One region of the Pseudomonas lini genome, then DNA from elsewhere that is predicted to be linked to it. Evidence: predicted binding sites of a transcription regulator. Region 1 holds the regulator's gene; each other region holds the start of a gene.
The links. The regulator FliA, encoded in region 1, starts transcription of late flagellar genes. The targets are predictions, from matches to a motif close to CTAAAGTTTNNNNNNNNNNNGCCGNTAA.
Positions count from the first base shown of each region.

Region 1 (8,031 bases):
ATTCCCGGCGGGCTTTATCTGGCAGTCGCCCAGGTATTGGCCTACGTCTACCAGATCCGTCAGCACCGCGCCGGCAAGGGCAAGCGCCCGGATCCGCTCCAGGATGATTTGCCGATTCCGCCGGATCTGCGCCGCGATTCCTGATAGATCTAAAAGTCGCAACCTTTGGCGGCGGCCACAGGCGTGTGGGGAGCTGCCGAAGGCTGCGATCTTTTCTGCTTTACCTGCTTTTGTGGTAGGGCAAGCCCCTCACTCCAAGTCTGCGCTAGCCTTGTGGGTCGAAGTTATCCAGCACCCGGTTCACCGCCAGCTCGCCGAGCATGACCACCGATTGAATCCCCAGCATCATGTTGCGATGTGGCATGTCCATCAATCCGGCGAACTCACTGAGCATCATGCTCGCTGAGGCCAAGGATTCGCAGACGTTGACCAGCAGGGTTTCGTTATCGACCTCGGCACCGACATGGTAAATGGTGCTGGGTTTGCGCTTGGTGTCTTTGGGGATGGGCGGTTTGAGGTAGTAATCGAGGGCGCGGTCGGCGGCTTCGTTGAGCTTTTTGGAATCGAGGGATTCGTAGGGGGATGCCGGATCGGTTTCCGGTGGGTTGGGCGTTGGTTTGAACATAGATGGAACTCCATATGTGATTAGAGGAGCCATCACCCTCGCTACCAAACGAAGAGGTGGTGGCCATACGAAGGTTGGTAGACCGGCCCACATGGAAAAACCGGCGCGCCCGAGGACGCCCTACGCATGGCCACCATAAAAACAAATGCCGAAAAAGCACCTGCATAAGGTGACGCTATGCGTCATGTGGACGGCGGGCTACCAAACCCGATCGCTGTTTTTCAGCGACAGGGAAACGATAGAGCCCGGCCCTTAGGCGCACAAGCCGGCGGATTCTGGCGTAGTCGTAGGCAACGACGCAAGGATGTGTAGCCTGGGTGAGTGTCTGGAGATGTCGATTAAACATGTCTGTTTAAAATCAAAAGATCGTCCGAACGCGGCCCGAGCCTTTGGACGATCTTTTGATCTTCCGTGACTCGCGCAACCCTCTATTTCCCACCCCGGCAAAAGTTGGAAGGCTTCTTGCAATAGCCGCCCTGCGCCTGCTTCAGGCGTCAAAAGTTTGCTTTAAAGAAACGGGGAAAACCGGTGGATCGCTCTCAGTTAATCAACACTGCACGCACAAACGTTGCCGACCTCAGTCGGGGCAATCTGGGTGTGCCGCTGTTGCTGCTGGTCATGCTGGCCATGATGATGTTGCCGGTGCCGCCGTTCCTGCTGGACGTGTTTTTCACCTTCAACATTGCCTTGTCCATCGTCGTGTTGCTGGTCTGCGTGTACGCCTTGCGGCCGCTGGATTTTGCGGTGTTCCCGACCATTCTGCTGGTGGCAACGTTGCTGCGACTGGCGCTGAACGTGGCCTCGACGCGGGTGGTGATGCTTCACGGTCAGGACGGTCATGCCGCCGCCGGTAAGGTGATCCAGGCCTTCGGTGAGGTGGTGATCGGCGGTAACTACGTGGTCGGTATCGTGGTCTTTGCGATCTTGATGATCATCAACTTCGTCGTGGTGACCAAGGGCGCCGGGCGGATTTCCGAGGTGAGCGCGCGTTTCACCCTCGATGCGATGCCCGGCAAACAGATGGCGATCGACGCCGACTTGAACGCCGGCCTGATCGATCAGAACCAGGCGAAATTGCGCCGGATGGAAGTGGCCCAGGAAGCCGAGTTCTACGGTTCGATGGACGGTGCCAGCAAGTTCGTGCGTGGTGACGCCATCGCCGGTCTGCTGATTCTGTTCATCAACCTGATCGGCGGTATGGCGGTCGGTATCTTCCAGCACGGCATGAGCTTTGCTGATGCCGGCAAGGTTTATGCGCTGTTGACCATCGGTGACGGTTTGGTGGCGCAGTTGCCATCACTGCTGTTGTCGACTGCCGCTGCGATCATGGTGACCCGTGCTTCCGGCTCGGAAGACATGGGCAAGCAGATCAATCGTCAGATGTTCGCTTCGCCGAAAGCCCTGGCAGTGGCCGCTGGCTTGATGGCGGTGATGGGCCTGGTGCCCGGCATGCCGCACTTCTCCTTTCTGAGCATGGCAGCCCTGGCGGCCGGCGGCGCTTACCTGTTCTGGAAGAAGCAGAACGCGGTCAAGGTTCAGGCCCTGCAGGAGGTCAAGCGTCAGCAGGAACTGCTGCCATCGCCGGCCCGCGCTCAGGAAACCAAAGAGCTTGGCTGGGATGACGTGACCCCGATCGACATGATCGGCCTGGAAGTCGGCTACCGCCTGATCCCGCTGGTGGATCGCAACCAGGGTGGTCAGTTGCTGGCACGGATCAAGGGTGTGCGTAAAAAGCTCTCCCAGGACCTGGGCTTCCTGATGCCGACTGTGCATATCCGTGACAACCTCGACCTGGCGCCAAGCGCCTATCGCCTGACCCTGATGGGCGTGATCCTGGCCGAGGCCGAGATTTATCCGGACCGCGAGTTGGCGATCAACCCGGGGCAGGTCTACGGCACGCTCAACGGCATCACCGCCAAAGATCCGGCTTTTGGTCTGGAGGCGGTCTGGATCGAAATCAGCCAGCGTGCCCAGGCGCAATCCCTTGGTTATACCGTGGTCGATGCCAGTACGGTAGTGGCAACGCATTTGAACCAGATTCTGTACAAGCACTCCAGCGAGCTGATCGGCCACGAAGAAGTCCAGCAACTCATGCAATTGTTGGCCAAAAGCTCACCGAAACTGGCAGAAGAGTTGGTGCCGGGGGTGGTTTCGCTGTCGCAACTGCTCAAAGTCTTGCAGGCATTGCTGGCCGAACAAGTACCGGTACGAGACATTCGCAGCATCGCCGAAGCCATCGCCAACAACGCCGCCAAGAGTCAAGATACTGCCGCTTTGGTGGCCGCGGTGCGCGTCGGCGTATCCCGCGCAATCGTGCAAAGCATTGTAGGCACTGAGTCGCAGCTGCCTGTGATCACCTTGGAACCAAGGTTGGAACAAATATTGCTCAATAGTCTTCAGAAGGCAGGACAAGGCTCGGAAGAGGGTGTTCTGCTGGAGCCAAGCATGGCAGAGAAACTGCAACGCTCGTTGATCGAAGCGGCGCAGCGTCAGGAAATGCAAGGTCAACCGGTGATTCTGCTGGTGGCCGGTCCGGTTCGCGCGATGCTCTCGCGATTCGGCCGACTGGCAGTCCCGGGTTTGCATGTGTTGGCTTACCAGGAAATCCCTGACAACAAGCAAGTGACCATCGTTGCGACAGTAGGGCCCAACGGCTGAGGTAGTGGTTTATGCAAGTTAAGCGTTTTTTCGCCGCCGATATGCGTCAGGCCATGAAACTGGTTCGTGATGAGCTGGGCGCCGATGCCGCCATCATTGGCAATCGCCGGATCGCCGGCGGTGTCGAGCTGACGGCTGCCCTGGATTACAAATTGTCGGCGCTGGCCCCGCGTGTTCCGAACATGGAACTCGAGGACGAGTTGCGCAAGACCCAGTCGCGGATCGTCACCGCCCAGGCCGAACTGAGCCTGCGTGGCGATGGCGAGAGCGACAAAGCCACCAATCGCCAGTTGTTCGCCGGCCTGCCGTTGACCGCCGCCGAGCCACTGATCGAGCCAACGCTGGCCGAGCCTCGGCGTCCGGCACCCGCGCCTGCCGCAGCGACCGGCGTCGATCCGCGTGCGTTCGACTCGATGCGTTTCGAGCTCAACAGCCTGCGTGAACTGATGGAAGTGCAACTCGGCTCGCTGGCCTGGAATCAGCTGCAAGGCAGCCGTCCGGCCCAGGCCAACCTCTGGCGTCGCCTGCAACGCATCGGTCTGTCCGGCCCGTTGTCGCGCGATCTGCTGGCACTGATTACCGACATTGAAGAACCCCGTCAGGCCTGGCGCATGTTGCTCGCGCACCTGGCGCGGATGATTGCCACCCCGCAAGTTGAGCCACTGGAAGAGGGCGGCGTGATTGCGATGGTCGGCCCGGCCGGTATGGGCAAGACCACCACGCTGGCCAAACTCGCCGCCCGTTACGTGCTCAAGTACGGCGCGCAGAACATCGCGCTGGTGAGCATGGACAGCTACCGCATCGGCGCTCAGGAACAGCTCAAGACCCTGGGCCGCATCCTCAATGTGTCAGTCACCCACGTCGACCCGGGCCAATCGCTGGTGCAGGCGCTGGAACCTTTGCTGCGCAAACGCGTGGTTCTGATCGATACCGCCGGCCTGCAGGCCAGCGATCCGGCACTGCGCATGCAGCTCGAAAGCCTGGCCGGACGAGGGATCAAATCAAAAAATTATCTGGTCTTGGCAACCACTAGCCAAAAACAGGTTCTAACCGCCGCTTATCATAGTTACAAGCGTTGCGGGCTAGCTGGCTGCATCCTGACTAAACTGGATGAAACGGCAAGCCTGGGTGAGGTGTTGAGCCTGGCCATCAGTCATGAATTGCCGGTGGCTTACCTGACCGATGGCCCGCGGATCCCGGATGATTTGCATCTGCCGCGTCGTCATCAGTTGGTCAGCCGCGCCGTTAGCGTGCAAATGCAGGAAGAACCCAGCGAAGAAGCCATGGCTGATATGTTCGCTGACCTCTACCACAGTCCGACCAAGCGGGTTGGCTGAGGTATTAATGAACAGTTTTTGTACCTACATCGATGGTCTGCCAATGCATTGTTCAGTTGGTGAACGCGCAGCCAGTAATGTGGCCTCCGTCTAAGTAAGACAAGGTAAAGAAATAACATGGGCAGCATGCATCCCGTACAGGTGATCGCGGTGACCGGCGGCAAAAGTGGCGTCGGGAAGACTAACGTGTCAGTGAACTTGTCCCTGGCTCTAGCTGAGCTCGGCCGGCGCGTCATGCTGCTGGATGCCGATCTGGGGCTGGCGAACGTCGACGTCCTGTTGGGGCTGACACCCAAACGTACTTTGGCCGATGTGATCGAAGGCCGGTGTGAGCTGCGCGACGTGCTGCTGCAAGGGCCCGGCGGTATCCGCATCGTCCCGGCCGCGTCCGGCACCCAGAGCATGGTTCATCTGAGCCCGGCCCAGCATGCCGGCCTGATCCAGGCCTTCAGCGACATCGGCGACAACCTCGACGTATTGGTGATCGACACCGCTGCGGGCATTGGTGACTCGGTAGTCAGTTTCGTTCGCGCAGCCCAGGAAGTCTTGCTGGTGGTGTGCGACGAGCCGACCTCGATCACTGACGCCTACGCGCTGATCAAACTGCTGAACCGCGACTACGGCATGAATCGTTTCCGCGTCCTGGCCAACATGGCGCAGAGCCCGCAGGAGGGCCGCAACCTGTTCGCCAAGTTGACCAAGGTCACCGATCGCTTCCTCGACGTCGCCTTGCAATACGTTGGCGCGGTGCCTTACGACGAAAGCGTGCGCAAGGCCGTGCAGAAGCAGCGTGCCGTCTACGAAGCCTTTCCCCGTTCCAAGTGCGCTCTGGCATTCAAGGCCATTGCGCAGAAGGTCGATACCTGGCCGCTGCCGGCCAACCCGCGTGGGCATCTGGAATTTTTCGTCGAGCGCCTCGTGCAACAAACGGCAGGACCCGTCCTATGACAGCCAGTGGTTACAACCTCTACAAGAACTCGGCACGTGACGCGCAGTACGAACTAATCGAGCGTTACGCGCCCTTGGTAAAACGCATTGCCTACCATTTGCTGGCGCGTTTGCCGGCCAGTGTCCAGGTCGAAGACCTGATCCAGGCCGGCATGATCGGCCTGCTTGAAGTATCAACCAAATACGACGCCAGCAAAGGCGCGAGTTTCGAGACGTACGCGGGCATTCGAATCCGCGGCGCGATGCTCGATGAAGTGCGCAAGGGGGACTGGGCGCCACGTTCGGTTCACCGCAATACCCGCATGGTCAGCGACGCGATTCGCTCGATTGAAGCTAAAACCGGCCGTGACGCTAAAGATCACGAAGTTGCGGCCGAACTCCAATTGAGTCTCGACGATTATTACGGGATTTTGAACGACACCCTGGGTAGCCGGTTATTCAGTTTCGACGATCTGTTGCAGGACGGCGAACACGAAGGGCTGCATGAGGATGGCGCCAGTGCTCATCTCGAGCCGTCACGCGATCTGGAAGATGAACGCTTCCAGGCGGCGCTGGCGGACGCGATTGCCAATTTGCCGGAGCGTGAGCGACTGGTGTTGGCGCTGTACTACGACGAAGAGTTGAATCTCAAGGAAATCGGTGAGGTCCTGGGGGTCAGCGAATCGCGGGTCAGCCAGTTACACAGCCAGTGCGCGGCCCGTTTGCGGGGGCGTTTGGGGGAGTGGCGAGCGCGCTGAAGGCAGTGTGGGGACACTGCGAATGGAGCAGGTGTGGTGTTGAACCGCGCCGGTTTCGATCTGTTGTGCTCCAGACAGTCATTGAGTGCTTTGCCGGATTGATTGAAATGGCGCGTCCAGGTGCTGGACGCGTTTAAGACTGCTTGGAGGTCGAATTGAACAAGAACATGAAAATCCTCATCGTTGATGACTTCTCAACGATGCGGCGGATCATAAAAAACCTGTTGCGTGACCTTGGGTTCACCAACACGGTCGAGGCTGACGATGGCATCACTGCCATTCCGGTTCTCAACAGCGGGGGCATCGACTTTCTGGTAACGGACTGGAACATGCCTGGCATGACCGGCATCGATCTGCTGCGTCACGTGCGCGCCGATGAAAAGCTCAAGCACCTGCCGGTGCTGATGGTGACCGCTGAAGCCAAGCGCGAGCAAATCATCGAAGCCGCTCAGGCGGGTGTGAACGGCTATGTGGTCAAGCCATTCACGGCTCAAGCGTTGAAAGACAAGATTGAAAAGATCTTCGAACGCATCGGTTGATGTGCAAAGCCAGTCCGTCACGGGGGAGCTATGGAGCAAAACGAATCTTCACAGGGCGATTTCGAATCGACCCTGAAAAAACACGCGGTCGAACTGGTCGAAAGCCTTGAAAAAGGCAGGTTCGGCGACGCTGTGCAACTGATCCATGAGCTCAACCAGACCCGTGACCGCGGCCTGTACCAGGAAGTGGGCAAGCTCACCCGCGAGCTGCATAGCGCGATCGTCAATTTTCAGATTGACCCGCACATGCCGCAAGCCGAGGAAGTGTCTCAGATCACCGATGCCACTGAGCGCCTGGGTTATGTGGTCAAGCTGACCGAGGCCGCGGCCAACCGCACCATGGACCTGGTGGAAAACGCCACGCCGCTGATCAATGGCCTGAGCGATGAAGCTCAGGCGCTGAGCACGGATTGGGGACGGTTCATGCGTCGCGAAGTCGGGGCTGAAGAGTTCCGAGAACTGGCCAGGCGGGTTGACGGTTTCCTGACACGCAGCAGCGAAGACAACCGCGTCGTGTCGAGCAACCTCAACGACATTCTGCTGGCCCAGGATTACCAGGACCTCACCGGTCAGGTGATCAAGCGCGTGACCCAGTTGGTCACCGACGTTGAAAGCAATCTGCTCAAGCTCGTGCTCATGGCCAGTCAGGTCGACCGCTTTGCGGGTATCGAACATGACCATGAAGCGATGCTCGCTGAAAAAGATCCACAAAAACATCTCTCTCAGGGTGAAGGTCCGCAGATTCATGCCGATAAAAGAGAAGACGTTGTGTCCGGTCAGGACGATGTGGACGATTTGTTATCCAGCCTAGGATTTTAGAGTTTTAGCATTTTAGGTTTTTTAGGTTTTTAGACCTCAGGAGCACCCCCTTAATGAGCTTCGGCGCCGATGAAGAGATCCTTCAGGATTTCCTGGTTGAGGCCGGCGAGATTCTAGAGCAACTGTCCGAACAGCTGGTCGAGCTTGAAAGCCGACCGGATGATGCGGATTTGCTCAATGCAATTTTTCGCGGTTTTCACACTGTAAAAGGGGGCGCCGGCTTCCTCCAGCTCAATGAGCTGGTGGAGTGCTGTCACATCGCCGAGAACGTGTTCGACATCCTGCGCAAGGGTGAACGACGCGTCGACTCGGAACTGATGGACGTGGTTCTCGAGGCACTGGACGCGGTGAACGGAATGTTCAGCGAG
Region 1 covers NZ_OZ061318.1:5,068,964-5,076,994, forward strand. The annotation lists gene flhB (flagellar biosynthesis protein FlhB) at 1-144, shown strand, start outside; gene AB3226_RS22940 (DUF6124 family protein) at 266-625, opposite strand; gene flhA (flagellar biosynthesis protein FlhA) at 1,154-3,283, shown strand; gene flhF (flagellar biosynthesis protein FlhF) at 3,295-4,620, shown strand; gene fleN (flagellar synthesis regulator FleN) at 4,738-5,568, shown strand; gene fliA (RNA polymerase sigma factor FliA) at 5,565-6,305, shown strand; gene AB3226_RS22965 (chemotaxis response regulator CheY) at 6,473-6,844, shown strand; gene AB3226_RS22970 (protein phosphatase CheZ) at 6,875-7,663, shown strand; gene AB3226_RS22975 (chemotaxis protein CheA) at 7,717-8,031, shown strand, end outside.

Region 2 (8,031 bases), 1.1 Mb from region 1:
GGGCAAGGGCCGAGGGTTGATCTCGATCTGCGCAGCGGGCGGTCAGGGCGTGACGGCGATTATCGAGCGCTGATTGCTGATTACTGGGGGTTGAGCACTGCCGCGCGTTGCTGCGCGGCCAGTTCCCGGTTGCGGTTGGCGTAACCCTCGACCATCACCGAGCAGACGATCAGCTGCAACGGGTGATAGATCATGATCGGCAGCAGGATCAAGCCAAGGCCGGGGTTGGCGCCGAAGATCAGCGCCGCCATCGGTGCACCGGCCGCCAGGGATTTTTTGCTGGCACAGAACACTGCGGCAATCTCATCGGCAGGGCTGAACTTCAGCGCACGAGCGGTGCGGGTGGTCATCCACAGGATGACTGCCAGCAAAATCGCACTGCCCATCAGCGCAGTCAGAATCACGCTGTTGCCCTGTTGCTGCCACATCCCCGACACCATCGAATTGCAGAACGCCGAGTACACCAGCAGCAGAATCACCAGTTTGTCGGCGATGTTGGTGTAGCGCTTGTGCCGAGCGAAAAACTTGCCCAGTAACGGCCGCAGCAATTGCCCGAGCACCAGCGGCAATAGCAGCATGGCGCACAAATCGAGCAGAGTTGCACCGAGGTCGATACCACCAGCGCCGTTGCCAACCACGAAACTCACCAGCAACGGTGTCAGAAAAATCCCCAGCACACTGGACAGGCTCGCGTTGAGAATGGCCGCCGGTACATTGCCGCCCGCGCTACCGGTCAGCGCCACGGACGAGGAAATGGTCGAAGGCAGGGCGCAGAGGTAGAGGAAACCGAGCATTAACAGTGAGGGGGTGTGCGAGCCCAGCAGCTTGTCGCTCAGCAGCCAGATCAGCGGAAACACCGCGAAGGTGAAGGTCTGAACCATCACGTGCAGCTTCCAGTTTTTCAGCCCGTGGCGGATCTGCTCACTGGAGAGGTTGACCCCGTGCAGGAAGAACACCAGAAACACGCCGATGTTGATCACCCACTCCGCGTGCATCCCGCCGCCGGTGGCGCCGAAGGTCGGGAAGACATACGCCAGCAGCGTGGCGATCAGCATGCCGCACAAGAACCAGTCGGTGACCACGCGTTTGAGGTGTTTGAAGGCATGCATGACCGGCACCGAATACGTTTGTAAGAATTGATGACTTAGCCTAACGTCGGCCTTGTCAGCCGTCTTGCGACATAAGGCCAATCAATGCCGACTAACGGACAGCTTTCCCTCGAACGGACCATCCCGGCGCTGACGGCGTTGCCGCGCCCGTTGTATGCGCGGTCGGAAAGTCTGAACGCTGGTTCGTGGACACCGCCGCATCGTCACGATTGGGTGCAGTTTTCCTACGCCATCAGCGGCGTTCTCGGTGTGCACACCGCCGAGGGCAGTTTCTTTGCACCGCCGCAGTGGGGCATCTGGATTCCGGCGGATCTCGAGCATCAGGTTGTGACCTCAATGCGTGCCGAGATGCGCAGCCTGTACGTGCGTCGCGAGGACTGCCCATGGGCGGACGGGCGTTGCCGGGTGCTGGAAGTCACGCCATTGGCGCGGGAACTGATCAAGCGTTTTTGCCTGTTGCCGGTGGAGTATCCACAGGGCGACAGCCAGGAGGCGCGATTGGTGGGCGTGTTGCTGGATCAGTTGGCGAATCTGCCGGAGGTGGGGTTTTCCCTGCCGCTGCCCCGGCATGAACGTTTGTTGGGCTTGTGCAACGAGCTGATCGACAGCCCTGAGCGCAATGCGACCTTGCAGGAGTGGGCCGAGCGTTTGGGCACGTCGCAGAAAACCCTGATGCGCTTGTTCCAGCGTGAAACCGGGTTGAGCTTCCGCGGCTGGCGGCAGCGCATGCGGCTGCTGTCGTCGCTGAGTTTGCTGGAAGAGGGGAACAGCGTGACCCATGCCGCGCTGTCTTGCGGGTATGACTCGACGTCGGCGTTTATTGCGGCGTTCAAGGGGTTGTTCGGGTTTACCCCAGGGGAATTGTTCAAACAGTGACGGCCTCATCGCGGGCAAGCCCGCTCCCACAAGGACAACGCAAACCCTGTGGGAGCGGGCTTGCCCGCGATTGGCCGCGAAGCGGCCACCGGGATTTTGGATCAGGTCCTGAACCGCCGAACCAACCCATCCAACTCATTCGACAACCCCGCCAGGCTCTGAGAATCCAGGCGCGCCGAGTTCGCCAGTTCCGCCACCAACTGCGCATCGCCATGAATCTGGCTGATGTGGCGATTGATGTCTTCCGCCACTTGATGCTGTTCTTCCGCTGCCGTGGCGATTTGAGTGTTCATGTCGCGAATCACATCCACCGATTCACGAATCTGCCCGAAGCTGCTGCGCGCTTCGCCGATGCGGGTCACCGATTGCTGAGACACTTCCAGGCTCGCATGCATCTGCTGCGTCACCTGGCTGGTGCGCTTGGCCAGGTTGCCGAGCAGTCCGTCGATTTCCGCCGTGGAGTCGGCCGTCCGTTTGGCCAGGGCGCGAACTTCATCCGCCACTACCGCAAAACCACGACCCTGTTCACCCGCCCGGGCCGCTTCGATGGCGGCGTTCAGTGCCAATAGGTTGGTTTGTTCGGCGATCGAACGGATGGTCCCGAGGATCGACTGAATGTCGTTGCTATCGCGCTCAAGCTGTTGCATCGATTGCGCCGATTGCTCGATTTCCTGGCTCAAGCGATCAACACTGCTCACTGCGGCATCGATCTGCTGCTGACCTTCGCGCGCCTGGCGCTGGCCGCTGTCGGCCGACTCGGCAGCCTGGCTGCAGGAGCGTGCGACTTCGTTGGCGGTGGCGACCATTTCGTGGAACGCCGTGGACACCATGTCCACCGCTTCACGCTGGCGCCCGGCGGCTTCGGCCATGTCGCTGGAGACTTGCGTCGAACTCTGGGAGGTGGCGAGGATTTTGGTCGCGGCGCCGCCGATGCTCTGGATCAAATTGCGAATCGCCGCCAGAAACTGGTTGAACCAGTTGGCCAATTGAGCCGTTTCGTCGCTGCCACGGATGTGCAGGTTCTTGGTCAGGTCGCCTTCACCCTGGGCAATGCCTTCCAGACCACTGGCCACGCTACGAATCGGTCGCACGATCAGGCTGGCGAAACTGGCGCCGACGATGGCGAAGAATACCGCCAATACTGCCGCGATGATCGCGATCAGCCAGGTCAGTTGAGTGGCCGAACTCATCACGTCGGTCTGCTTGATCAGGCCGATAAAGGTCCAGCCCAGTTGCTCCGACGGCCAGACGTTGGCCATGTAGCGCTCGCCATTGAGCTCGACTTCCACCAGCCCTTTACCGGCCTTGGCGAGTTGCGCGTAGCCGTCGCCGAGGCTATTGAGCGCTTTGAAGTTGTGTTCCGGTTGCTTCGGATCGACCAGGATTGTGCCGGTGTTTTCCACCAGCATCAGGTAGCCGGTTTCGCCGAGTTTGATTTGTTTGACGATTTCAGTGAGCTGCTTGAGGGACACATCGATGGCGAGCACTCCGCCTTGGGCCCCCAGCTGATTGGCCACCGTGCGCACGGTACTGACCAGCACGGCGTCGTCACCGGCCCAGTAATAGGCCTCAGTGCGCATCGTCTTGCCTGGGTTGGCCAAGGCCGTCTTGTACCAGGGGCGAACACGGGGGTCGTAATTGGCCATCTTCGGGTCAGCCGGCCATGTGGCATAACCACCGCTGGACAAGCCGTAAGACACATAGGAATAGGCCGGGTGGCTGCTGGCCAGCCCGGTGAACAAATCCAGCAGCTTTGTGTCCATCTCACTTTCTGGCAATTGCGCGGCGTCGGCACTGACCCGGCTTTTTACGCTGGCGTCGCCTGCTTTGATCAGCGGCTGGCCGGCCAGGTAATCGACATTCTGGCTGATGCCGTCAAAGAACAGCTGCATGGCATTGCTGACCTGACGAATCTCGCGGCCGCTGCCGTCGACAAAATTGTCCTTGGCATCGCTGCGCAAGTTCAGCACCACGAGGGTGGCGACCAGCACCACGGGCAAGCAGGCGATGATTGCAAACGCCCAGGTCAACTTCTGTTTGATGTTCATCCGCGCTCCAGTTTTTTCTTGTAGGCCCACGCAGTGCAGATGACTCGCGGATTATTGGCAGCCGAAAACGTTAGATACCCCGATCCTTGAGTGCGTGCGCCCTCGTTATCACTGTCGGGGCGATTTGTCGGACAATTCCTTTTCTCTCTAATGACTTCGGCTGAAGAGCGAGGAAATTTAGGCCTGTTGATAAAAATCTGGCGAAGGGTAGAGGCTACCTGTCAGATTCTGTCGCAAATGCTCTTGTAGCCCTTCGTCAACAAGTGGCGCAGGCTCAGCTATGATCCTGAGCGGTCAATGAGTTGCGCCTGATTAATCCGGCACATTGTGTGCTTCTTGATGTTCATGGGAACGTTCATAGGTCGGCAACCCCTCCCGCGAATGAGAGGATTGCCGTATAACGAATGACTTTCGCGTGTTTGGTAATAAAGGACCCACAATAAAAGCTGATGAAGACTCCAAAACGCATTGAACCCCTGATCGAGGACGGTCTGGTCGACGAGGTGCTGCGCCCACTCATGAGTGGTAAAGAAGCAGCTGTTTATGTGGTGCGCTGCGGCAACGAGCTGCGTTGTGCCAAGGTCTACAAGGAGGCGAATAAACGCAGTTTTCGTCAGGCGGCCGAGTATCAGGAAGGCCGTAAGGTGCGCAACAGCCGGCAGGCTCGAGCGATGGCCAAGGGCTCCAAGTTCGGCAAGAAAGAAACCGAAGATGCCTGGCAGAATGCCGAAGTGGCGGCGTTGTTCCGACTGGCCGGTGCCGGTGTGCGCGTACCCAAGCCGTATGACTTCCTCGAAGGCGTACTGCTGATGGAACTGGTGGCCGACGAGTACGGTGATGCCGCGCCGCGTCTGAACGATGTGGTGCTGGAGCCGGACCAGGCGCGCGAATATCACGCGTTTCTGATTTCGCAGATCGTGCTGATGCTGTGTACCGGTTTGGTGCACGGTGACCTGTCCGAGTTCAACGTGCTTCTGACGCCGACTGGCCCGGTCATCATCGACCTGCCGCAAGCGGTGGATGCGGCGGGCAACAACCACGCGTTCAACATGCTGGAGCGGGACGTGGGCAACATGGCGTCGTACTTCGGTCGTTTTGCACCGGAGTTGAAACGCACCAAGTACGCCAAGGAAATGTGGGCATTGTACGAAGCCGGCACTCTGCACCCGGCCAGTGTATTGACCGGCGAGTTCGACGAGCCGGAAGAACTGGCGGACGTCGGCGGGATCATGCGCGAGATCGAGGCGGCCCGTCTCGATGAAGAGCGTCGTCAAGCGGTTCGGGCGGCGGACGATGCGCCACCGAGCAAGACCGAAGAGCCGCCTCCACCGTGGATGCAGTAATCGGTTGACCCAAAACCCGGCTTCGGCCGGGTTTTTGGTAGATGCTTTTTTTGGGACCGCGTCGTCTGCATCGCGGGCAAGCCCGCTCCCACAAGTTTTGTGTCGCCCCCGGATTCCATGATCGACACCTGACCTGTGGGAGCGTGGCTTGCCCGCGATGGCGTCAGACCAGACAATCCACAACGGCGGTACTCACCACACTCAAGGACTGAATGTGAATTCCACCCGCAATGCCCAACTGATCATCGCCGCCCGGCTGATTTCGGACTTCGGCGCTTTCCTCAACATGGTTGCCCTGGCCACTTACGTCTATCTGCTCAGCAACAGCGCCATGAGTGTCGGGATCTTCCTCGCCAGCCGTGTGGGCGGAGGGATTTTTGCCAGTCTTATCGGCACCACTTTCTATCGCCACTGGGTCGGGCGCATGCCGCTGATCGCCTTTGATTTGTTGCGTGCAGGATTGCTTGGCTTGTTGCTGGTGCTGCCGGTCGACCAGCAGGCGCTGCTACTACCGGTCATCGCGTTCGGCCTGGGCTTCGGCAATTCGATGTTCGCTATTGGCCTCAACAGCCAATTACCGCACATGATCGATAAGGCGCAGCTGCTCAAGACCAATGCCTGGATTACCTCGGCGTCGTCTGCGGCGATGGTCGGCGGGAGTCTGGTGGCGGGTTTGTTGGTGGCAGGGTTTGGCTTTGAAACGGTGTTTGCCCTGAACGTGGTCACTTACCTGCTGGCGGCGTTGTTGATTGTGCCGCTGCGGTTTCCCAGACCTGCACCCAGTGACGAGCCTCGTCACCAACAGGGCGAATGGCCGGCCCTGCGTCAGGGCTTGCACACGGCGCCGGTGCTGACGGCGATGCTCGCCGTTGCCATGGCCGATACGCTTGGCAGCGCCGCGCACAACGTCGGCCTCCCGATCATTTCAAAGCTGCTGACACCCGAGTCGGCCAGCACCACCCTGGGCCTGATGCTGGCGGTCTGGGCCATTGGGAAATTCATCGGTGCGCGAGTCGCCAGTCGCCTGAAAGGTACGGACAACGCGCACCTTGAACGGCGATTTTTCTTCGGCGTGTTGCTGATGTCTTGTGGCTTCATCCTGATGTTTCAGCAGCAAACCCTTTACGGCTTGCTGCTGTTTTCATTGCCCGCAGGCTTGGGTGACGGCATCTCGGAAGTCGGCCTGATGTCGCGCCTGCAACGTGAACCGGACAACCTGCGCTTGCCGATTTTCAGCTTTCTGACGCTGCTGCAAATGACCGGGTTCGGCATCGGCATGTTGATCGCCGCGCCGTTCTATTCCTGGTGGACGCCCGGCGCGGTGGTGTTGTTGTTCCACGGCATTCCCCTCACCACGTTGCTGGTGGCGAAGGGGGGGGCGCTCAGGAATGGGCGGGTTCGGCGCAGCAGCCCGACGCCAGCTCCTTGAGGATCGGGCAGTCCGGGCGGTGGTCGCCGTGGCAATGTTCCACCAGGTCTTGCAGGGTGTCGCGCAGTTGGCCGAGTTCGCGAATCTTCTGGTTCAGCTCGTCGATGTGCTGACGGGCCAGCGCCTTCACATCGGCACTGGCTCGCTGACGGTCCTGCCAGAGGGTCAGCAATTTACCGACCTCTTCCAGTGAAAAGCCCAGGTCCCGAGAGCGCTTGATGAACGCCAAGGTATGCAGATCGTCGTCGCCATAGACCCGGTAGCCACTGTCGGTGCGATGGGCTGCCTTGAGCAGGCCGATGGATTCGTAGTAACGAATCATCTTCGCGCTCAGACCGCTCTGGCGGGCCGCTTGGCCAATGTTCATCGGTTGTCCTCCAGGTCTTTGGGTTTCCAGGTTTTCAACAGTAACGCATTGCTGACCACGCTGACGCTCGACAGCGCCATGGCCGCGCCGGCCAGCACCGGGTTGAGGAAGCCGAACGCCGCCAGTGGCAGGCCGATCAGGTTATAGACGAAGGCCCAGAACAGGTTTTGGCGAATCTTCGCGTAGGTCTTGCGGCTGATTTCCAGCGCCGCCGGCACCAGCCGTGGATCGCCGCGCATCAGGGTGATCCCGGCCGCGTGCATGGCGACGTCGGTGCCGCCGCCCATGGCGATGCCGATGTCTGCCGCGGCGAGGGCCGGCGCGTCGTTGATGCCATCGCCAACCATCGCCACCACGCCGGTTTTTTTTAGTGCGGCGACGGTGGCGGCTTTGTCCGCCGGCAATACTTCGGCGTGGACATCGCTGATGCCCAGTGCCTCGGCGACCACCTTGGCGCTGCCGCGGTTATCGCCGGTCAGCAAGTGGCTGCTGATGTTCCGTGCACTCAGCTGTTGCACCGCGTGCAAGGCGCCGGGTTTGAGTGTGTCTCCGAAGGCGAACAGGCCGAGCACTCGCGGTTCAGGGCTTTGTTCGATCAGCCAGGACAGGGTTCTGCCTTCGGTTTCCCAAGCGGTTGCGCAGTCGGTCAATGGTCCGGCGCTCAAGCCGCTTTCTTCCAGCAGACGCCGATTGCCCAAGGCCAACCGTCGACCATCGAGATTGCCGGCAATGCCGCGCCCGGTCAGCGATTGACTGTCGCTGACATCAGCCACGGTCAAGCCGCGCTCGGCGCACGCATCCAGCACAGCCTTGGCCAACGGGTGTTCGCTGCCGCGTTGCAGCGCACCGGCCATTTGCA
Region 2 covers NZ_OZ061318.1:4,007,895-4,015,925, forward strand. The annotation lists gene AB3226_RS18070 (acetyl-CoA C-acetyltransferase) at 1-73, shown strand, start outside; gene AB3226_RS18075 (bile acid:sodium symporter family protein) at 81-1,109, opposite strand; gene AB3226_RS18080 (helix-turn-helix transcriptional regulator) at 1,194-1,985, shown strand; gene AB3226_RS18085 (methyl-accepting chemotaxis protein) at 2,087-4,033, opposite strand; gene AB3226_RS18090 (PA4780 family RIO1-like protein kinase) at 4,483-5,376, shown strand; gene AB3226_RS18095 (MFS transporter) at 5,591-6,805, shown strand; gene cueR (Cu(I)-responsive transcriptional regulator) at 6,759-7,172, opposite strand; gene AB3226_RS18105 (heavy metal translocating P-type ATPase) at 7,169-8,031, opposite strand, start outside.
Region 2: AB3226_RS18085 (methyl-accepting chemotaxis protein) is a predicted target of FliA. The motif match lies at 4,187-4,214, and genes of this name have one in related genera.

Region 3 (8,031 bases), 1.2 Mb from region 1:
ACGCGACCGTGTTCGATCGGGCCGAGCTGGCTGACGGCTCCGTCGGCCGGGCTGAGGATCGCGCCTGGGGTTTGGTCCAGCGGGCGAGCGCCATCTTTCAAGGCACGGGTGAAGAACGCATTGAAGTGCTCGTAAGCCGTCAGGTCTTCGACCAGCGCCTGGGACATGTCCACTTGATAACGCTTGGCGAACCAGGCGGTTAAGGCGTTCTTGAACCAGCGCACGCGGCATTCGGCAATGCAGCCGGCCAGTCGCGAGAGCAAGTGGTGGGGCAGCAGGTATTGGCTGAGGATAAACAAACGCTTATTCATTAACTGTCCTTAAAAAACCTTAAATCTCTACGGGCGTGTCGGGATGGTTGCCCCATTCGCCCCAGGAGCCGGCGTAACCTTTGACTCGCGGATAACCGAGCGACTTGGCTACTAGATACGTGAAGCCAGAACGATGGTGAGTCTGGCAGTGGGTAATGACTTCTTTGTCTTTGGTGATACCGAGTTGTTCCAGGATTTTCGGCATGTCGGTGCGGATGCGCAGGTTGCGCGCCTGATCCATGCCGGCTGTCCACTCGAAATTGACCGCGCCGGGAATGTGCCCGCCCTTGGCCGCCAGGACTTTTTCGCCGGAGTATTCCAGCGGCCCGCGTGCGTCCCAGATTGCCAGGTCGGTGGCACCGAGACGGCTTTGCAGGTATTCGCGGGTGGCGATGGGTTCGTCGTGCAGGGTCAGGGCGATCGGGTCGCCGACCGCTGGCGGGATCTGGATCGACATGGGCAAGCCTTCTGCCAGCCAGGCTGGCAGGCCGCCATCGATATAGTGATACTTGCTGTGGCCGATGACATCCAGCAGCCAGATAAAGCGCCCGGCCCAACCGCCGCCTTCGTCGTCATAGACGACGTAGACCGCATCGGGGTTGTGGCCCAGTTCGCCGAATAATGCTTCAAGCGCGGCTTGGGTCGGCAGCAGGCCTGGCGCAGGCGCCTGACCCAGTTGAGTACGTTTTGGATCGACAAAGCGTGCTCCGGGGATATGCCCTGCGGCATAGCGGGCGCTGCTGGTCAGGTCCACCAGAATCAGTTCGCGGGAGTCGAGACGCGGGAGCAGGTCGCTCGGCTCGATCACCAGCGCCAAGCCAGAGAAGTCAGACATGTGAGGTCTCCAGAGCACAAAGGGAGAGGATTGTAGCGCAGCGTCATGAGGGTCTGTTATCAGTTATTTCGGCCAGCCCTGTGGGAGCGAGCCTGCTCGCGATAACGGAGGGTCAGACAATATTGATGCTGAATTTACCGGCGTCATCGCGAGCAGGCTCGCTCCCACAAGTGTGCGCAACTTAACTGACTGGCATCAGGCCCTAGCGGTGGCTAAAGCTGTGCAGGGCCTTTTCGATGCACTGTGCGGTTTTGCCGAATGCTTGCACGGTAATTTCCGAGAACGGCCCGCCACCCTGATCCGCCACCACGATCATGATCACCCGACCGTTGTTGACCAGGGAGCGCAGCAGCAAGTGCTCACCGCTGAACTGTTTGCGCAGGCTGGCCGGCAACAGGGCCGAGAATTGTGCGTTGTTGGCTGGCGTCTGGCGCACCTGGGCCTGTTGCGCGAGCAGGCGCTGCAGCACGGTGCTTTGGTTGACCACCAGGTTCAGGCCGGCGACTTCTTTTGGTAGCCCGGCAGTCTGATGCACGCGCAGATTGGCGTGCGTGCGGTCGGCCATCAGAATCATCACCCGCCGCATGCCACACGCCACCAAGGCGTCTCGGGCCGATGTGGTCAAGTGCATGGCATTGGTAAAACGGCTCGGCTCCACCAGCAGTTCGGCGCATTGTTTACGCCACTTCGCCAGGTCTTCGGCGGTGGGTGCCGGGGCCGGCAGCAAACCAGCGTGCACACGGTTCATGCCCGAAGGCCAGATCAGCGCTTCGGCCGGGTGCCAGAGGTCTGGCATGGCGTGGTGGCGGGCGCTGTTAGCGGCCTGTTGGTGCAATTGTTGTTGCACCTCATCCATCGGCATTTGCAAGTAAAGGCTGGCCAGGTACTGCCAGCGTTCACAGTGGGGACTGTCCCAGGCCTGTTGTGCCGACAACGCCAGACCATTGGCCAGCAGCACGGTATTGGCTGGCTGATTGAGCCAGCGTCGTAACGTAGGGTCGTCATCGAGGCGGTTCTGTTGGCGCAATGGGTGATCGCTATCGCGAGCGATGCGCAGGACTTTCACCAGTTCGCGTTGTTCGCTGCGCAGCAGCCGATAACCCTGCTGCACCCAGATCGGCAAACGCCAGGTGTCCACCAGCGCCAGACAGATTTCCAGCAGGCGTACACCGAACAATTGCTTTTCGACTTTGCGCGCCGACTCACCTTGATGGATGACCCGCAGCTCCCATTCTTCAAGCAATTGTGGATGGGTCAACGCCATGGGCCACAGCGGCGAAAGAAACAACAGGCTGCCCCAGTGGATGTCCTGCCACAACCGCGCCAGGCGACCGGCAAAAAAACCATTGGCCTGTTGGGTGGCGTGCTGGCTGATCAGTTGAAGCTGGCGCAAGGCGACAGGAATTTGCGATTCGGATTCGGCGGGCAGGCGCTCGAGCAATTCTTCGGTGCGTTTCAAGCCGAGACGATTGATCGCCACTTCAAGGTTTTCAGCGGGCTCGGTCATGCTGCCATGGGTGTGGCGGTTGGCTTCGCGAATCACGCTCAAGGCCAGGGCCGGGCTGTCCTGCATCAGTTCGGCGATGTCTCGCAGTGAACTGCGGTTATCGCGGATGGCTTTGCTGACCCGATCGTGACTGGCTTGCGGAACCGGCAGGCGCACACCATCGAGAAGCTTGACCCAGCCTTCGAGCGTGGTTGGTTTTGGCGTTGGGACGTTCGTTTCGTTAGCCATGTCTGGACGCAATCATCGTCTGCATTACCTATCCCCGCGCGGGTCAAAATAGCTTTTCGCCTGAACTGGCTATAGTCTGGCGCAGTTTTGCCGATAAGTAGAAGAAGAGATTTTTTAACTTCCGAATATGACCTTGAACCCGACTCAGTAAGTGCTCTCCTACCTATGGCTAAAATTATCGGCATCATCGTCGTATTCGCGAGCGTGCTCGGCGGATACGTGCTTTCCCACGGCAAGATTGCCGCTCTTATCCAGCCTTTCGAGGTGATGATTATCGGGGGGGCGGCCCTTGGCGCATTTCTGCAGGCCAACCCTGGTTACATGACGATGCATGTGCTCAAGAAGTCCTTGGGCATGTTCAATTCGCGTTTCAACCACACCTTCTACCTGGAAGTGCTGGGCCTGATTTACGAGATCCTCAACAAGAGCCGCCGCGAAGGTATGATGGCGATCGAAGGCGACATCGAAGATGCCGCCGCGAGCCCGATCTTCGCCAAGTACCCGGCGGTGCTCAAAGACGAACGCATGACCGCGTTCATCTGCGATTACCTGCGCATCATGTCCTCCGGCAACATGGCTCCCCATGAGCTGGAAGGCCTGTTCGACATGGAACTCTACAGCCTCAAAGAAGACCTGGAACACCCTGCCCACGCGGTGAACGGCATTGCCGACGCCATGCCCGGTTTCGGTATCGTTGCGGCGGTACTGGGTATCGTGGTGACCATGGCTTCCCTGGGTGAAGGCGATCAGAAATCCATCGGCCTGCACGTGGGTGCGGCCCTCGTCGGTACCTTCTTCGGTATTCTCGCAGCGTACGGCTTCTTCGGCCCATTGGCCACGTCCCTGGGCCACGATGCCAAGGAAGAACTGAACGTCTACGAAGCCATCAAGGCTTCGCTGGTCGCTTCGGCGTCCGGGATGCCGCCGTCGCTGGCGGTGGAGTTCGGTCGCAAGGTTCTGTACCCGGCGCACCGTCCTAGCTTCGCTGAGCTGGAACAAGCGGTTCGCGGTCGCTAAGTCATGGAAAATAACCAGCCGATAATCATCAAGCGCGTCAAGCGCATCGCCGGCGGGCATCACGGGGGGGCTTGGAAAATCGCCTTCGCGGACTTCGCGACGGCGATGATGGCGTTCTTCCTGGTGCTGTGGCTGTTGTCCACGGCAACGCCGGAACAGAAGATCGCCATTGCCGGTTACTTCAAGGATCCGGTCGGGTTTTCCGAAAGCGGCACGCCGTACATCATCGATCTGGGCGGCACGCCGACCCTGGCGCCGGAGAGCACCCTCAACCCCGAGGTGAAATCCCAGCCTCAGCCAGACAAGGTGACGATCGACTCCGAACAGGTCGAAGGCATGGCCGAGCAGGTCGAGAAAGAGCGCCTGGAATTGCTGCTGCAAGAGTTGCAGAACAAGGTCGAAGAAAACCCGCAGTTGCAGAAGTTCAAGGACCAGATCCTCTTCGAGATCACTCAGGACGGTTTGCGCATCCAGATCGTGGACGCCGAAAACCGCCCGATGTTCGACTCCGGCAGTGCGCGTCTGAAGCCGTATTTCGAAGACATCCTGCTGGCCATGGCTGACACCATCAAAGCGGTGCCGAACAAGATCAGCATCAGCGGCCACACCGATGCCAAGCCGTACTCGGGCACCGGCGATTTCGGTAACTGGGAACTCTCGGCCAACCGCGCCAACGCGGCTCGCCGTGCATTGATCGCCGGCAGCTATCCGGACTCTCAAGTAGCGCGAGTCGTGGGCTACGCCTCGTCCGCGTTGTTCGACCGGGAAAACCCGTTCAACCCGGTCAACCGCCGAATCGACATCGTCGTGCTGACCAAGAAAGCCCAGCGTGCCATCGAAGGTTCGCAAGGTGCCGAACCCGCGCCAGTGCCGACGCAAGGGCAGGGTGGCCCAGGCGAAGTGCCTGCGCCGCCAGTCGATCCGAACGCATTGCCGGCGGATAAAGAACCGCTGCCGGCTCATGAGCTTCGGGAACGTTTGAATCTGTTTGATGCTCCTGCGCCGAAACCGGGTGAGCCGCCCAAGCAGTGATCCATGAAAAAGCCGACAGCGATGTCGGCTTTTTTGTATCTATTGTCGCGGACAATCAATCCTTGCCACAGCTGCAACGGCGAAACCTCTGGAGTGGATGCCGCTAATCATTTTCGTGGTGTCACGAAAATGATCGAGATCGGCAAAGGCGGGCAGGGATTGTCGATCTGGAACTTGAAAAAGGCAGTAACGAACGGAAGGCGGATTGATTGATTCACCGTGCGGTGGGCTGACGCTGCCAGCGGTAAAAAATCAAGGAGTGAGGCTTGTTAGGAGAATGGTGTAGGACAGTTCCGAGGCGTATTGGCCGGGTTTTACTTCCCCAGGTTGCTCGCCTATAGTTCGCCCGTCGCCGACGAATCGGCGATCGATCTTAGCCGGTCGAAACAAAGATGGAACCTCACCCAAGTGACCGGAGTTAGACCTATGGCTAAGTATCACCCTCTGCAAGGCAATTTCAGCGTCGGCCCGACTCTGTATATCGACACCGAAGCCAAAGCCTCGGATTTCCTCGAAACCGCCACCCACCGAATCAAAGCCGCGCGCAATCTGCTCAATAGCGTCACCTGCCTGTGCATCAAAAACGCCGAAGGTCACGATCTGGAGCATTTCGCCAATGCTGCACACATGTTGATTCAGGACGGCTGTGACGCCTTGGATGCGCTGGGCTGGAAGCTGGAAAAAGCTGCACGTTGAAGACTGGAACGTCGCGATCGTCGCACATTTGGTCGCGGTAGAGGTTGTAAATAACTTTCTCCCTACCGCGACTGTCATTCGCTCCCCGGCTATTATTTTTTATGTCGCTTCGCAGAGACTCTACATCAGAAATCACGGAAGAATATCAGGAATTTTGCACGCTATCAGAGCCTCTGATATCGTGATGAAATCGTGATACGGAAGAATGACCATGGTTGATTTTACCAGCTACGACCACGACCTCTATGAGAGGCGCGATCTGATCGAGCTCAAGGTCTATGTAGAGAGCGTGCTAGGCCTAAAGCTACGCTTAAAACCGTGGGAACACGTCAAAATCCTTCCATATGCGCTGCGTGATCGATACGAGTTTTTTGTCACGGAAATCTTAGGGGGCAGGTGTCTCATCCTCAAGGAACGTCCACAACGGGAAGCTAGCGTTGCGGATGTCGCCAAGCATATGCAGGCAATCAACAAGCTGCTGGCGAAGAAGTCGCCCGAAACCAGTGACCTCATGGTTTTCGTCACAGACACGCTCCCGAGCTATGACAGAAAACGACTGGTCGAGAAAGGCGTCCAATTCATCGTGCCGGGAAACCAGCTTTATCTTCCCGCGCTTGGAATGGATTTGCGTGAGTATTACAGGCAGCGCCTGGAAAAACCTCAGGTACTGAGCCCTGCCACTCAATCCATGCTTATTCAATTCTTGATCAAAGGATGGCAGTCCCGGCTACTGACCACTCGCTCTACTTTCGAGAAATCCTTTACCTACGCGAAAATGACCGTCACCAGAGCCATCAAAGAGCTGACCGACCTGGACATCGTTCAGCCTGGAAAGGAAATGGGTGAAGCCGCGATCTTTTTTCACTTGCCTCCTAAAGAGACTTGGGAAATGGCGAAAGACTACATGCGTACGCCGGTCAAAAAAACGCTTTGGTTAAATGCAATCCCTGAGGCGTTTGAGACCCCAATGCTGTTGGCGGGGGAGGCGGCCCTGGCAGAGAGGAGCCTACTCGCCGGTCCAAAAGTACCTTGCTTCGCAATGACGACTGCGCAGTTCGAGCATATTCGAGAACTCGCTCAGTCTGATCGCCGCCAAAAAGTGAATACGGCATATGAGGTAGAGATCGGCTTCTGGGGCTCAACCTCAAAGACGGCTAAATCGAAATTCGAGACCACGTTCCCCTATTTTGAGGTACCGCAAAACCATGCAGCATGCTGCATACAGTTTTGGAGCTATGACCCACTGCACAGCAATATGGCTACTGGGACTGTAGATCCATTTTCTCTCTATCTAAGCCTCAAGGATGACCATGATGACCGCGTGCAAATGTGTCTGGATGAAATGATGGAGAACGTGAAATGGTAGTGGGTATCGAACGGTTTCGAGAGTATTTCAAAGACTATCAGGGCAGCTACGTTCTGATTGGCGGGGTGGCAGCATCCATTACCATGGAGCTTCTGGATGAGCCATTTCGAGCCACCAAGGATTTGGATGTCGTACTGGTCGTTGAGGCTCTCAATCGTGAGTTCGTAGGTCAGTTCTGGAAGTTCATCAAGGACGGCGGGTATGCCATTCGCCAAAATGGCGACAGCGAAGGGGACTCCCCTGTTTTCTATCGCTTCCAGGATCCTCAGGACAAATCCTTTCCAGTTCAGATCGAGCTTTTTTCTCGTGTACCAGATGGCCTGGAGTACGAAGAAGCGGCCAGAATGACCAAAATCCCCGTAGAAGAGCAAGCCGCAAGCCTTTCTGCGATCATCCTCGATGATGAGTATTACAACTTTCTCCTGGCCGGCGTCGATCACACCCAGGAAATCAGTCACATTGGGGCCGATCGGCTCGTTCCGCTCAAAGCTCATGCCTGGCTTAACAAGAAGGCGCAGATCGAGAACGGCGTACGAGTGGACAGTCGTGATATCAATAAGCACTTCAGAGATGTGATCTTGCTTTCTGTCGGTCTTACAGAAGGAATGACCAAGCTCCCTGAACGAATGGCTCTTGATTTGAGGTCATTTCTCAGCCAAGTGCCCGCTGAGCTTGCGTCAAACCCCCGAGGTTACAAAGGGGTGGACGCCGACCGTTTGATCAAGACCATTCAAGAAGCCTTCGGCCTCAATTAATTCATTTTTTTCGCACGGTATCACAAGCGCTGATAGCGTGCGTAATGCCTGTTATTTGGCCGTTAAGAGGGCTCTGTAACGCCGATTTTTGGGCGTAAGGTGTGGTGGCTGGTCGATTACCGCTCAACAGCATCGCTTGCTGTGCGTCAGCTTCTGTCCAGCGCATTCAAGGCGTCGCAGTCGTCCTGATTGTTGAAGATCAGAAAGCCGCGATCATCGCGGCTTTTTTGCACGTGCGCCAGGCATGGCGCGTTGCGCGCAAGCGCAACCAGCTTGGCTGTGGT
Region 3 covers NZ_OZ061318.1:3,820,323-3,828,353, forward strand. The annotation lists gene asd (archaetidylserine decarboxylase) at 1-311, opposite strand, end outside; gene AB3226_RS17285 (rhodanese-like domain-containing protein) at 331-1,146, opposite strand; gene AB3226_RS17290 (HDOD domain-containing protein) at 1,349-2,881, opposite strand; gene motA (flagellar motor stator protein MotA) at 3,047-3,898, shown strand; gene motB (flagellar motor protein MotB) at 3,902-4,930, shown strand; gene AB3226_RS17305 (hypothetical protein) at 4,934-5,143, shown strand; gene AB3226_RS17310 (hypothetical protein) at 5,357-5,626, shown strand; gene AB3226_RS17315 (hypothetical protein) at 5,838-6,992, shown strand; gene AB3226_RS17320 (hypothetical protein) at 6,986-7,747, shown strand.
Region 3: motA (flagellar motor stator protein MotA) is a predicted target of FliA. The motif match lies at 2,951-2,978, and genes of this name have one in related genera.